DNA from 4 places in the Marinobacter sediminum genome. Region 3 is predicted to be linked to each of the others. Evidence: predicted binding sites of a transcription regulator. Region 3 holds the regulator's gene; each other region holds the start of a gene.
What was found. The regulator FliA, encoded in region 3, starts transcription of late flagellar genes. The targets are predictions, from matches to a motif close to CTAAAGTTTNNNNNNNNNNNGCCGNTAA.

Region 1 (3,374 bases), 2.9 Mb from region 3:
AGTGACACCGGTATCACTACGCTGCGCCGCATCCACAATGCGCACGACGTTCTGGTTGATCTCTTCAGCAACCTGGCTTTGCTGCTCTGCTGCAGTCGCAATCTGGGTAACCTGATCGTGGATCTGTCCCACTGATTTTTCGATGGTGCCCAGAGCGCTGGTTGCATGATCGATGCGCTCAACAGTCTCGGATGACCGATCCCGGGACTTATTCATGCGTTCAACCGCGGAGCGGGACTCGGTAACAAAACCGTCAATCATTTCACGAATCTGATCAGCAGACTCGGCACTGCGCTTCGCCAACTGACGAACCTCATCGGCAACTACAGAAAAACCGCGGCCATGCTCACCAGCACGGGCAGCCTCAATTGCCGCGTTCAGGGCCAGCAGGTTAGTCTGCTCGGTAACCGCGTGAATCACATCCAGGACCTGCTGAATGTCGTCCGATTTTTCAGCCAGCGCATCAATGTTTCGGGCGCTTTCCTGAATCTCTTCGGAAAGTTTATTTACCGATCCTTGCGCGCTGGCGATGGTTTCACCGCCCTCACGGGCCATGCGATCCGCGTCGGAAGCAGCCCCTTCAACCTCATTGGCGTTTCCGGAAATCTGCTGGATGGTTGCTGCCATTTCGTTGATGGCAGAGGCAATCTGATCGGTCTCGGAACCCTGTTCCTGAACCGAGGCGCGGGTTTCACTGGCTACACGGCTCAGCTCTTCTGCGGCCGACGCGACCTGATCTGTGGTGGCACCCACCTCACGAATCGTGGTCTGAATCTTGATGACAAAGGCGTTGAAACGACGGCCCAGCTCAGCAAGCTCATCGGTACCCTCTTCCGGCAGCCGTTGACGCAAATCGCCATCACCATTGGCGATTTCCTGCATCATATTGCTCACGGTGTTCAGGGGCCCGGTAACAGTACGGCCCACCAGCAGGCCTATCAGCAATGAAATCACCACAATGACCGACGTCACCAACAGGATAAATCCGAGGGCAGAGGCTATTTCATCTTCAATGTCGGCCCTGGCTTTAGCCACCTGCTTATCAATATTGGTAACGTAGACGCCGGTGCCGATCATCCAGTCCCAATCAGGAATGATGGTGGAATAGGAAACCTTTGGTTCTTCGTTACCAGATGCCGGATTTGCCCAGTTATAGGCGAAAAAGCCGTCTGATTCAGCGGCATCGTAAAGAGAAGCGATCAGCTTTCTCACGGTAGGATTATTTGTGGGGCCCTCCTTCGAGGGATCCGGGGCATAAGCGAGGTTATAGACGTCTCGGGTATAGGCGAACACGTAATTCGTTTCATCATAACGAATCGAACGCAATCGTGCCGCGGCTTCCTCCTTGGCCTCTTCCTCGGAAAGCGCGGGATCATTCTTGGCATGAAGCACAACGGCGCGGGCAGTATTAACCAGGTTCTTCAGCCCTGCTTTGCGGGCGTCCAGCAGGTTCGTTTCCATACGCTCAAGCTCTGCCTCGCCCTCGGCCTGAATCTGGCTAACGGTAATCCAGGCGATGGTCGCTGCCGTAATCAGTACCGGTATCAGTACGGCCAGCAGCAGCCGGGTGCGAATGCGCAGATGATTCAAAACGTTCATTACAACGGATCCTCGGAGAGATATTGAGCGACAGCTTATACACTTGCGCCAGAAGCACTGTTCCAATTTGTTAAAACAGATTTACCGACGTTCACACGGCGAGCCCCACCATCTGTCACTACACTGTGACTGTTCATGGGTTCTCACATGGTTGGCTTATCGACTGCACCCTAAGGACCTTGAGCATTTTCAGACGAAAGTCCAAAAAGTCCAAGTAGCAAGGCAGCAACATGAAACACCTCTTCCTGATCCGACATGCCAAATCCAGCTGGGCAGACGAGGACCTTGGTGACCGGGAGCGCCCACTCAATGCGAGGGGTGAAAAACAACTGGCACCGCTGGGCAAAGCTCTGACCCAAAACGGCGGCTTTGATGCCGTTCTGTATGCCAGCAATGCCGAACGCGCAAAGCAGACTCTTGCAGGGGTGCTGCCGGCGACCTTCCCTGCGGGACGCGCCCATGTAAGCCCTGAACTCTACACCTTTGACTATCAACAGCTCGTCCATTGGCTGCAAAAGCGTGAAAACGAGGAGCAGATTGCTCTAATCGGCCACAACCCGGCGCTCCTTGAGCTAGCCCAATGGCTGCTCAAACACCCGCCGGCCCACCTCCCCACAGCGAGCTTTATCCACATTCACATCCCGGTGGACCACTGGTGCGAGCTGAAAAAAGGCAAGGGCAGGCTGGATCGATTTCTTACCCCAAAGGACTTCAGCTACCCCGACTTTGCCCGCAAGCTGAAAAAACGAGCGGAAACCGACGGCAACAATCCGGCCAAGGATATTCCGGCAGCACTCAGGCACCAGCTCACCGTTATCAACCAGCTGGAACCCGGCGTCATTCTCGGGCTGGACAATGAATTCCTGCACCATTATCGCATTGCCATCCGCCGCAGCCGGGCCATTGCCGAATCCATACAGGAGGTGACCCGAGACAATCTCCTCTCCCGGGCAATAAAACAACTGAAACGGCATGCCAAAGCCACTGGGCGGCTCCGGGATCTGCACGTCTTGCTCGAGGACCTGGCACGGCTGTGCCAGGGCAACGAAGAGCTGCGAACCACCCTTCACACCTACTTTGAAAACGAGGCAGAGGAAGAACACGCCCGGCTGGTTAATAAACTGAATGGCAAGCACTATCACGACAGCATGAACGACTGGCACCACCTGATCGATTCCCGGAAATTCAACAAACTCGCAGGCAAACTTACCCCGAAAGACATCCGAAAAGTCGTTGAGCAACGTATTAGACAGTTCAACAGGCGTACCGCGGAGCTGATGGTCACATCCCCGGACGAGGACATACATCGGCTGCGAAAGCTGTTAAAACGCATTCGATATCTGATGGAGCTGGACAAGGCCGGATGGAAAGGCGGCCTTAAGACATTGAAAGGTCGGCAAAAACTTTACGGCGGCTTCCAGGATCTTCGCGTTCAGATTGAGCTGATGGAGCAGTTCCGCAACAACGCCCCGAAGGCTCTGCCAGCGGCGATCAGTGGCCTCGAAGACGTACTGAAACAGCAAAAGGCGGATGTCCGCAAACAGATACTTGCCCTTGGAGGACTTGATGGAGCCCAGCTATGACACTTTGTTCTATGACGGAAGCTGCCCCCTGTGTGCCCGCGAGATCCGTACCCTTCGCAAACTCCAGGATGGCAACCTGATCTTCGCGGACATTCACGAACAACATGCCGAAAACCAGGGCCTGCCAAGCCATGAATCACTGCTTCGCCGACTGCATCTGATGACCTCGACCGGCGAGTGGGTCACCGGCTT
Region 2 (3,374 bases), 1.1 Mb from region 3:
GCGCTTGCAGTCGTGGTTTTTTACCGCCTTGCGGATAGGGCTGAAGATTTCGCTCAGGCCTTCCCGTTCAGGTACTGCTTCCCGTTCCGGGTTCCAGGGGTCGATGCCGGTAAAATCCAGCGCCGATTGCTCCAGATTGGCACCTTCGAACGGATCAATCTGTTGTACGTGAGTTTCGGCACGGTGCAGATAGCCGTCGTCGTCCATGGTCAGCAGCACCGCGGCCACTTCCAGTAAGGCATCCCGCTCCGGGTTGAATCCGGCGGTTTCCACGTCAACTACGACGGGCAAAAAGCCGCGAAAGCGGCGGGACATTGGATGCGGTTCTTTATTTTCTTCAGTCACTAAAACTCCGGTCGTGGCCGTGTGATGTAAAGTCAGGGTGTTTACGCCAGGCGCCAGTTAACGGTTTCACCCGCTTTCAGTGGCACGATGTTGCCGTCTGCCAGAGGCAGCTGAGCCGGCATGGTCCAAGGTTCCCGAACCAGGGTAACGGTGTCGGTATTTCTCGGTAGACCATAGAAGTCCGCGCCGTTGAAGCTTGCGAAGGCTTCCAGTTTGTCCAGAATGCCCAGTTCCTCAAAAATATCTGCATATAGCCCGATGGCGCCATAGGCGGAGTAGCAACCGGCGCAGCCGCAGGCAGCTTCCTTCCGGTCTTTGGCATGAGGCGCGGAATCGGTGCCGAGGAAGAAGCGTTTGTCACCGCTGGCGACGGCTTCCCTCAGGGCCTGCTGATGCCGGTTGCGCTTGAGGATAGGCAGGCAGTATAAGTGCGGGCGAATACCGCCAACCAGCATATGGTTGCGGTTATACATCAGGTGTTGCGGGGTCAGCGTGGCCGCCAGGTTTTCGCCCTTGTGCTGCCGTACAAACTCGGCTGAGTCCGCTGTGGTAATGTGTTCCAGGACTACTTTCAGACCCGGGAAGGCTTCCAGGGTAGGGGCGAGCACCCTTTCGAGAAACACCTTCTCGCGGTCGAAAATGTCGATATCCGGGTCGGTCACTTCACCGTGTACCAGCAGCAACATGCCGCAGTCGGCCATAGCTTCCAGCACCGGGTAGATGTTGCGGATATCTTTCACACCGGATGCAGAGTTGGTGGTGGCACCGGCCGGATACAGTTTGGCGGCCACTACACCGGCCGCCTTGGCATCGCGAATGGTTTCTGCGGTTGTGCTCTCGGTCAGATAAAGCGTCATCAGGGGCTGGAACTCGGTGCCTGTGGCGGCTGCCAGGATTCGCTCCCGGTAGGCTGTCGCTTCCGCGGTGGTGGTCACCGGCGGCACCAGGTTGGGCATGATGATCGCGCGCCCGAAACAGGCGGCAGTAGCGGGTACCACACTCGTGAGAATGTCTTCATCACGAACGTGCAGGTGCCAGTCGTCCGGGCGGGTAAGGGTGAGCTGATCGGTCATGGATGTTTCCGCAATGCCATCGGTGGGCCTCGGCCCTGAAAATTTTGCGAATTATATCAGAAGGCGTGAATGTTTGTTTTTGTATACCGGCCTAAAGAACCAGACCGCTTGGCCGTTATAAATTGAAACACCTGAAGTCTCCGGACACATTGGTAACCTGTTATGGCATTCAGCCTTCACAAACACACACTGAGCCTGCTGGGCGCGTTGGCGCTGGTCTCCGGCGTGCCGCTTCTCGGACACGCGGCAAGCTATGGTGCGGGCATTGAAAACAGTCAGTGGTATCTGGCTGAATCCATTTTCGAGTGTTCACTGGTGCATGAAGTTCCCGGCTATGGCAAGGCAGTGTTCCGGCACCAGGCCGGAGAGAGCCTGTCTTTCTTCCTGGAATCAGACCACCCGATGATGCGGCCCGGTCGTGGTTCTCTGGTTGTTGAGGCGCCAGCCTGGCGACCCGGTGTTGTGCCCAGACCCCTTGGCTCTGTGAACGTTTCTGACGGTAACCGACCGGTGCTTCTGGATACCCGTCAGGCGATGGTTCTTGCCCAGGGACTGCTTGAGGGCATGAGGCCTACGGTCACCCGAGAATCCTGGTTTGATGGCAGCCCTGTGAGGGTTCAGGTATCAAATATTAACTTTTCCGGTCAGTTCGAGCGCTATCGTGCCTGCACAGCTAACCTTCTGCCGGTGAACTATGATCAGATTCGCCGTTCCCGCATCCCCTTTAACAGCGGCAGTGCCAGTCTTTCCGGGGCGGATCGCAAGCTCCTGGACAACATTGTGACCTTCGTACTGGCAGACTCCACGGTCGAACGCATCTTCGTGGATGGTCATAGTGACCGTTTGGGAAGCCGAATTGATAACCGTGCTTTATCGGAAGATCGTGCCAATGTTGTTGCTGGCTACCTTAAAGCGCGGGGTATTCCTGAAAACCTGATTATTGTTCGTGCCCACGGCGATCAATTCCCGGTCTCACGCCGCCCTGCTGACAACCGGCGTACCACCATTCGCCTTCAGCGGGAAGGTGAGAGGCCAGAGTTCCAGCAAGCCAACGGCTATGGTGGTGAGTCCGCGGGCTGATACCGGCTCAACTAGACGGCGTTCAGCACTTCCAGATGAGCTGTCACACTCTCCGCCAGAGCTTTCAGGTGATAGCCTCCTTCCAGGGTTGAGATGATCCGGTCATTGGAATAATCACTGGCAATATTGGTGACCATCTCTGTCAGCCAGCGATAGTCTTCTGTTTCCAGATTCAGCTCTGCCATCGGGTCCAGCTTGTGGCTGTCAAATCCGGCTGAGATCAGAATGACCTGTGGTTTGAAGTCCTGAAGTTTTTTTACCCAGGCTGCTTCTATCGCTTTTCGATAATCGAGAGCCGAACATCCGGCTTCAATAGGTGCATTGACGATATTGTCCGCCTGCCGGTGCACGTGGGAGTGTGGATAGAAAGGGTGCTGGAAGCTGGAGCACATGAGAATGCGCTCGTCACCACTGACAATATCAACAGTGCCATTGCCCTGGTGTACATCAAAATCAATGATGGCAACCCGCTCCAGGTGGTGGAAGTTCAGGGCACGCATGGCTGCCAGTGCAACGTTGTTATAAAAGCAGAATCCCATGGATTTGCTGCGCTCTGCATGGTGGCCGGGAGGCCGGGCGCAGATAAAAGCATTGGTGACCTGGCTGCTCATGACCATATCCACAGCCTGAATGTTTGCGCCGGCTGCGAGTCGGGCGGCGCGGAGCGTGTCCGGCATCAGGGCTGTATCCGGGTCGGTGAATACTCGGCCGCGAGTCGGCTCCATGAGATCGAGTTGCTGCAGGTATTTTTCCGGGTGAACCGACAGCAATTGATCACGGGTGATCTCTTCCGGCCTTACCCAGTCCAGATCCTGCTCAAGATGAGTGTCGGCGATGTAGCTGAGGATCGTTGAAATCCTCTCCGGGCACTCCGGA
Region 3 (3,374 bases):
GGAACAACTGGCTGAACTGGCTCGCAGTCACCACAATATTCGGACCCATCTTGTGGTTTCGGCCACCAGTCAGCCGCGCATCATGAAATCCGTCTGGCATTGCTATAAGATGGCTAATCTTGCGGGCTGCGTGATGACAAAAATTGACGAAGCCCTGACGCTCGGAGAGTCTCTCGGGTTCGTTATGGAGACCGGTTTACCGGTGGCCTATTACACCGATGGACAAAAGATTCCCGAGGATTTGCACCATGCTGAAGCCATTCCGTTGGTGCGGCTGGCCGTGGAGCGGCTGAAAAAACTCCAGCAACAACAGGCGGTCGCAGAAGGGGCCTGACCTATTGAAGGCTGTCATCGGATGACGGAGTATACGGTGTATAAATCCGGCTTCGTTCTGATACAGCGAGCCCCGGCAAAACTGGTGAGAGAAAAGATTCAGTATGAGCAGAGCACGTCCGGTACAGGTGATAGCAGTTTCCGGCGGAAAAGGGGGAGTCGGCAAGAGTAACGTGTCGGTCAACCTTGGAATCGCCCTGGCCGAGAAAGGCCGTCGAGTGGTGTTGCTGGACGCCGATCTGGGTCTCGCGAATATTGACGTGCTGCTCGGTATAACCGCAAACAGAAACCTTTCTGATGTGCTGGCCGGAGAGTGCGACCTCAAGGATGTTTTGGTTAATGGCCCGGGCGGCATAAAGATTGTTCCCGCTTCCTCGGGTACCCAGCGCATGACCCAGCTCAGCCCTATGGAGCATGCCGGCCTGATCAACGCATTCAGCGAACTGGGGGATCAGATAGATGTCCTGATCGTTGATACCGCCGCCGGCATTTCGGAATCGGTTGTCAGCTTTCTCAGGGCTTCCCAGGAACTATTGCTGGTGGTGTGTGACGAGCCTACGTCCATCACGGATGCCTATGCATTGATCAAGCTCATGAACCGGGATTACGGCACCAACCGGTTCCGTATTCTGGCCAATCAGGTCCGAAACGAGCAGGAAGGCCGTCATCTTTTTGAAAAACTGACTCGGGTCACCGAGCGTTTTCTGGATGTGGCATTACAATACGTGGGCATGGTCCCTTTTGACGAAGCTGTCAAAAAAGCGGTACAACGTCAGCGTGCCGTCCTGGATGCTTATCCCCGAGCAAAAGCATCGTTGGCAATCAAAGCGCTCGCAGAAAAAGTCGACAACTGGCCACTGCCATCCTCTCCCCGCGGGCATCTCGAATTTTTTGTGGAGCGGCTCGTCGAAGTCTGAATCTGATCCAGTCAAAAACAAAACCGGATACATGACATTGACGAAAAACCTGGGAATCTACCAGCAGTCAGGCGCGAAAAGTGCTTCTCTACTTGTCGAGGAGCACGCCCCGCTAGTCAAGAAGATTGCCCTGCACCTCATGGCAAGGTTGCCGGCGTCTGTGCAACTGGAGGACCTGATGCAGGCCGGAATGATCGGACTGCTGGAGGCCGCACAGCGTTATAGTTCCGCCAAAGGTGCTACGTTTGAAACCTATGCCGGTATCAGGATACGGGGCGCCATGGTGGATGAGATCCGCAAGGGCGACTGGGTGCCCCGATCCGTTCACCGCAACGCCCGCCGAATTTCCCAGGCAATTAAAACGGTTGAAGACCGTCTTGGCCGTGAAGCCCAGGACCTGGAAGTTGCCGAAGAGTTAGGTCTCGACCTTTCCGAGTATCATTCCTCGCTTTCTGATGCCAACAGTGGACGACTTTTTAGCCTTGATGAGCTCAATGAATCCGGAGAACTGCCGATAGAAGAGACAGAGGCCAGTGATAATCCGCTGGATGATCTGACTTCGGGTGCTTTTCGGCGGAACCTGGCAGAAGCCATCGAGGATCTGCCCGAGCGGGAAAAATTGGTGCTGAGCCTGTATTACCAGGAGGAGCTGAATCTCAAGGAGATCGGGGCGGTGCTCGGGGTGAGTGAAAGCAGGGTCAGCCAGATTCACAGTCAGGCCGCATTGCGATTACGCGGGCGTCTGTCCGGCTGGCGTCAGGAGTCAGGCGCTTAGGCGACGGTTGATGTGTCCGGACCATGGTTGTCTGTAGTTTTTGGTAACCGATGCTTTACAACCACAACAAACATCAGACAATAAGCGTTTAAAACAGCGGCCTGGCTAGATTTCAAGCACAAAGGTCAAACGAATTCCGGGTGTTACTAACTGGAGGTCCCATTGGACAAGAACATGAAAATTCTCATCGTGGACGACTTTTCCACGATGCGACGGATCATCAAGAACCTGTTGCGCGATCTCGGCTTCAGCAATACCGACGAGGCGGACGACGGCAATACGGCACTGCCGATGCTGAAAAGTGGCAAGTATGATTTTCTGGTGACCGACTGGAACATGCCGGGTATGTCTGGTTTCGATTTGCTGAAAGCGGTTCGTGCCGATGAAGATCTGAAAACCCTGCCAGTGCTTATGGTGACAGCCGAGGCCAAGCGGGACCAGATCGTAGCGGCGGCCCAGGCCGGTGTGAACGGCTATGTTGTTAAACCGTTCACGGCGGCGGTTCTCAAGGAAAAGATCGAGAAAATCTTTGAACGTATTCAGTAATCAGAGATCGGATGGCTCTAATGAGCGATAGTAACAAGAACCATCAGGGCCTTGAACCAGAGGTAACCGAAAAGCTCCAGCGTCAGGCTGCGGACCTGTCTGAAAGCGTTCAGGCCGGCGATTACGCCAGGGCCATGACCCTGATTAATGACTTGAGCGAGGTCAGGGATCAGAGTCTCTATCGCGAAGTCGGCCGGCTGACGCGCAGCCTTCATGAGGCAATCCGAAACTTCCAGGTAGACCCCCGTAATGCCGAACAAAAGGAAGCACTGTCAAAAATGACAGATGCCTCTGATCGTCTTGAATACGTGGTTCAGATGACCAGCCAGGCCGCTAATCGGACCATGGACCTGGTGGAAGAGACCATGCCGGTGGCTCATACCGTTCGAGACGAGGCAGTAGCTCTGCGGGATGAATGGCAGCGTCTGAGGCGTCGGGAAATGCAGCCGGCGGAGTTCCGGGAATTGTATGGCCGCATTGATCGCTTCTTTGGCAGCCTGACGACCGATGCCGACACCATTTACAACAATCTCTCCGAGATTCTCATGGCCCAGGATTTCCAGGATCTTACCGGTCAGGTTATTCAGAGGGTCACGACGCTGGTGAAGGAGGTTGAAGAACAGATGCTTGGCCTGGTGGTAATGGCCAGTCATGTGGATCAGATCACGGGTACAGTGCATCAGCTTGATGATGCAGAAGTGTCCGCCGAACAGGGGGTTGGGCCCCAGATCAAGGCCGATGAGCGTGAAGATGTAGTCTCGGGACAGGACGATGTCGACGACCTGCTGTCCAGTCTCGGTTTC
Region 4 (3,374 bases), 1.4 Mb from region 3:
TGGCAGACGTCTCCCGGTTCAGGGAATCCACAATTTCGGCAATGCCATTGGTGGCCGATACGGTTTTTTCAGCCAGTGACCGGACTTCATCCGCTACTACGGAGAACCCTCGGCCTGCCTCGCCCGCCCGGGCTGCTTCAATGGCTGCATTCAGAGCCAGCAGGTTGGTCTGTTCGGCCAGGCTGTTAATTACATCCACAATGGAGTTGACCTTTTCACCGGTTTTGCTGAGCTGGCCGATCTGGTCATGGGTTTGCTGGATGCGCTCGGCAAGAGCACTCATGCTGTCGGCGCTGCGCTTGACAACCTTTGCACCGGACTGGGCTGCACCGTTGGCGCTCTGGGCCGCTTCGTTGACGGACTGGGTATACTGGGCAATATCGATCGCGGTGTGGGAAATTTCCTGAACGGCCGTGGCTGTCTGCTCGGTTTCACCCTCTACCTGTTCACCGTTTCGGCCCAGCTGTACAACCAGGGAATCCAGCTCACCCTGGAGGCTGGACAGGGTTCTGTTGCCTTCCACAACCTGTCCGATGACGCTGGAGACATCATCCAGCATTTTGTTGGTAGCTGTGCCGAGGCGATTGAATTCGTCCCTGGTATTGCTGCCTGGTTGGAGGCGTTGGCTGAGATCACCCGAGGCGACGCGGGTCAGCAGCTCAACGACTTCGTTCAGACGCCTGACCAGGGTACGCGATGCAGCGGTCAGCGTAAGAATAAGCACAATCAGAACGGCTGCGGATGTTGCAATGATAAGCCAGGAAGACGCCGTACGGGCTTCTTCCGCCTGGGCGCTGGTGGATGCAATGATGCCGGTGCGAAGGGATTTACCCTGGCTGATAATCATTGCACGAATGTCAGCCCCGATCGTCTCAAGCCTGGTTTCAAGACCTGCAATGATCTTGACGATGTTGTCAGACTCCGCAAAAGCGTCGGCGAACCCCTGAACAGATTGGCCCATTTCGATCTCCTGCCAATCCATATCTTTAACCACTGCCTGCATGCGAGCCAATGCTTCGCGGGTTTTCTCGGCATAGGAGGTGTCGAAGGTGTCCAGGTAGTCCCGGTAATTGGAGGCGATGATGTTGATGTCATCGTTGAAGATGGAAATGCTGATTTCCCGGAGGTCACTCTCAACAATACCGGCCATTTTCGCTTTCAGACCATTGCTGTTGGTCAGGCCCAGTGTTTGGCTCAGCCCCAGCCACTCTCGCCGCAGTTCTGTATAGTTGTTGACGGCATCGTGGATTTCCGCCGCTGTTTCGGCGATGGATGGGTCTGAGAGCTTTGCCGCTGCGGTTGGCAGTTCGCCGGCCTGTGTTTCCAGCGATGCGAGTTGGTTCTGGAAGGAGTCGACCGTATCCGGAGTCAGGTTTTCGCTGAGACGATCTGCGTTAAGCCAATCGTTCATCAGGTGCAACGAAGCCGTTTCGTAGGACCTGGCCTGGCTGCGTGCTTCATACGCTTCTGACACTTTGCTGAGGCCACTCAGCGAGGCCGCTAGCGCAATAGCAAGGCCCACGAAGGTGGCTGCAATCAGGAAGGTAAACTTCTGTTTCCAGGACAGGGCCATTATTATTCTCCGGGGTTTAATCAATATCCGTCCAGTTTGTAGCTCACTGAATATATCGGCGCTATTTCAAATAACTGGAGTCAATATTCAGTAAAAAAGGAAGTTATGTCCGATCTCGGCATTGCCCAGTATGTTTTGATTGCTGTTATCTTCGTCTGGAGTGGATTTGTACGCTCCGGGCTTGGGTTCGGTGGGGCTGTTTTGTCGTTACCCTTCCTTTTGCTGGTACTCGACCAGCCTTTGATTTTCTTGCCGATCATTGCCGTACACCTGCTGGTGTTTTCTTCTTTGACCATTTGGATGAATAATCGGAAGCGCCCCGATTCAGCCGGCATGAAAACAGAGGGAACGGTTGACTGGCGTTATCTCTGGCGCATTCTTGCGATCATGATCGTGCCCAAGCTGGTCGGGGTGTTTGGCCTGATAACCATGCCTGGCGATATCCTCAGCGCCATCATCTTCGTGATTGTCGGCTTGTATTCGGTGTCCTATATCGTCAACAAACCGTTCCGAAGTGGCAGCAAAGCGGTGGATACGCTGTTTCTCATGGTGGGTGGTTATATCAGTGGTACGTCCCTGATCGGCGCTCCCCTGATCATTGCCGTTGCGGCGCAGCACCTACCGAAAGAGAAGCTTCGGGATACCCTGTTCGCACTCTGGTTTATTCTGGTTTTTATCAAAATGGGCGCATTCGTATGGGCAGGCGTCGATTTGCAACTGATTCATCATCTTTGGTTGCTTCCCTGCGCCGCGGTAGGACATGTCATTGGCCTTCGTTTCCACGACCGTATTCTTCGGGCAGAAACGCCGGTGTTTTTCCAGGTGCTCGGAACCGTGCTGCTGATTGTCAGCAGCATTGGTATGTTCAGCGTTCTGGCCTGAGGTAATGGGCCGCTTAACCGGCCCGACCAAAAACCCGCTCGAAAAATCCGGCCGATTTCACGTCTGGAACCGGCAGGTTGTCCAGCTCCTCCATTGCCTTGCGCCAGAAGTGTTGGGGGGCATCCTGGTCGGCCACCAGGCTCCGTTCTTCAGTGCTGTAATGGTTATGTTCGCCTTCCAGTCCCTTTCTCATCAATTCCTGTGTCCACAGGTAAATTGTGCCCCTGACCGTTCTTAACAGTCGGCAGTAGGCCTCGCGGCTCAGGTTGATAGCCAGTTCGGCGCTCAGGTTGATCTGCTTTTGCAGTGCCACCATGTCTTCCTTGTCGAGGAGTATCCGGTTTCCGTCTCCCTTCTTGCTGTTTACACAGATTTTCTCCAGTGCTTTTGTGCCCTCAATGAGATCGAGATGGCCGTATTCCTTTCCCTGTTGATCGTTTACTGGTGCGGGAATCCAGCCATACTGTGGGGAGCGGGCTACGATATGTCCGGGTAGGTCCCGGCGATAGGGTGGTGCGGACTCCTTGTCCTGATAACCATCGAATTCTGTGCGTAGCCATGCCGCCATTTTTTTATGGCGCAGCATCATGGCGAGGGTGATTGCTGATGGCATGATGTCTTCGAGCAGTTCGGATGATTCCCTGGTCTGCTCCTCAAGGTGATTGATGGATGCTGACATGTTTTCCTCCTTGGCAGCGGGCATGGAGCTTCTCCCGGCTGTCAGATTTTTGTTGTTGTGTGGCTGCCGAATGGTTGCCTGTCCGGCGTGCCATGTTTAAAAAGTAGACAGTGAGGGTGGGGCGCACCGTTGTAAAAAAGTTGCTCCTTTGTAACGGTCGGTAAGCGGCCTTTGATTCAGGAGGCAAGTCATGAACGAACAAGTGGATTTTGAGGCTCAGCGGGCCTCGATGGTGGATTA

Region 1: the regulator FliA is predicted to act here: its motif matches at 1,756-1,783, upstream of KFJ24_RS16930 (methyl-accepting chemotaxis protein).
Region 2: the regulator FliA is predicted to act here: its motif matches at 1,510-1,537, upstream of KFJ24_RS08745 (flagellar protein MotY).
Region 4: the regulator FliA is predicted to act here: its motif matches at 1,626-1,653, upstream of KFJ24_RS10315 (methyl-accepting chemotaxis protein).

What each region holds. Positions count from the first base shown of each region.
Region 1 is NZ_JAGTWY010000001.1:3,623,243-3,626,616, reverse strand. It holds gene KFJ24_RS16930 (methyl-accepting chemotaxis protein) at 1-1,599, opposite strand, end outside; gene KFJ24_RS16925 (CHAD domain-containing protein) at 1,830-3,182, shown strand; gene KFJ24_RS16920 (thiol-disulfide oxidoreductase DCC family protein) at 3,166-3,374, shown strand, end outside.
Region 2 is NZ_JAGTWY010000001.1:1,835,865-1,839,238, reverse strand. It holds gene rnt (ribonuclease T) at 1-345, opposite strand, end outside; gene pyrC (dihydroorotase) at 387-1,418, opposite strand; gene KFJ24_RS08745 (flagellar protein MotY) at 1,581-2,498, shown strand; gene KFJ24_RS08740 (histone deacetylase family protein) at 2,510-3,374, opposite strand, start outside.
Region 3 is NZ_JAGTWY010000001.1:726,205-729,578, forward strand. It holds gene flhF (flagellar biosynthesis protein FlhF) at 1-334, shown strand, start outside; gene KFJ24_RS03540 (MinD/ParA family protein) at 438-1,250, shown strand; gene KFJ24_RS03545 (RNA polymerase sigma factor FliA) at 1,282-2,025, shown strand; gene cheY (chemotaxis response regulator CheY) at 2,188-2,571, shown strand; gene KFJ24_RS03555 (protein phosphatase CheZ) at 2,592-3,374, shown strand, end outside.
Region 4 is NZ_JAGTWY010000001.1:2,170,616-2,173,989, reverse strand. It holds gene KFJ24_RS10315 (methyl-accepting chemotaxis protein) at 1-1,573, opposite strand, end outside; gene KFJ24_RS10310 (TSUP family transporter) at 1,679-2,455, shown strand; gene KFJ24_RS10305 (hypothetical protein) at 2,469-3,134, opposite strand; gene KFJ24_RS10300 (protein-L-isoaspartate(D-aspartate) O-methyltransferase) at 3,325-3,374, shown strand, end outside.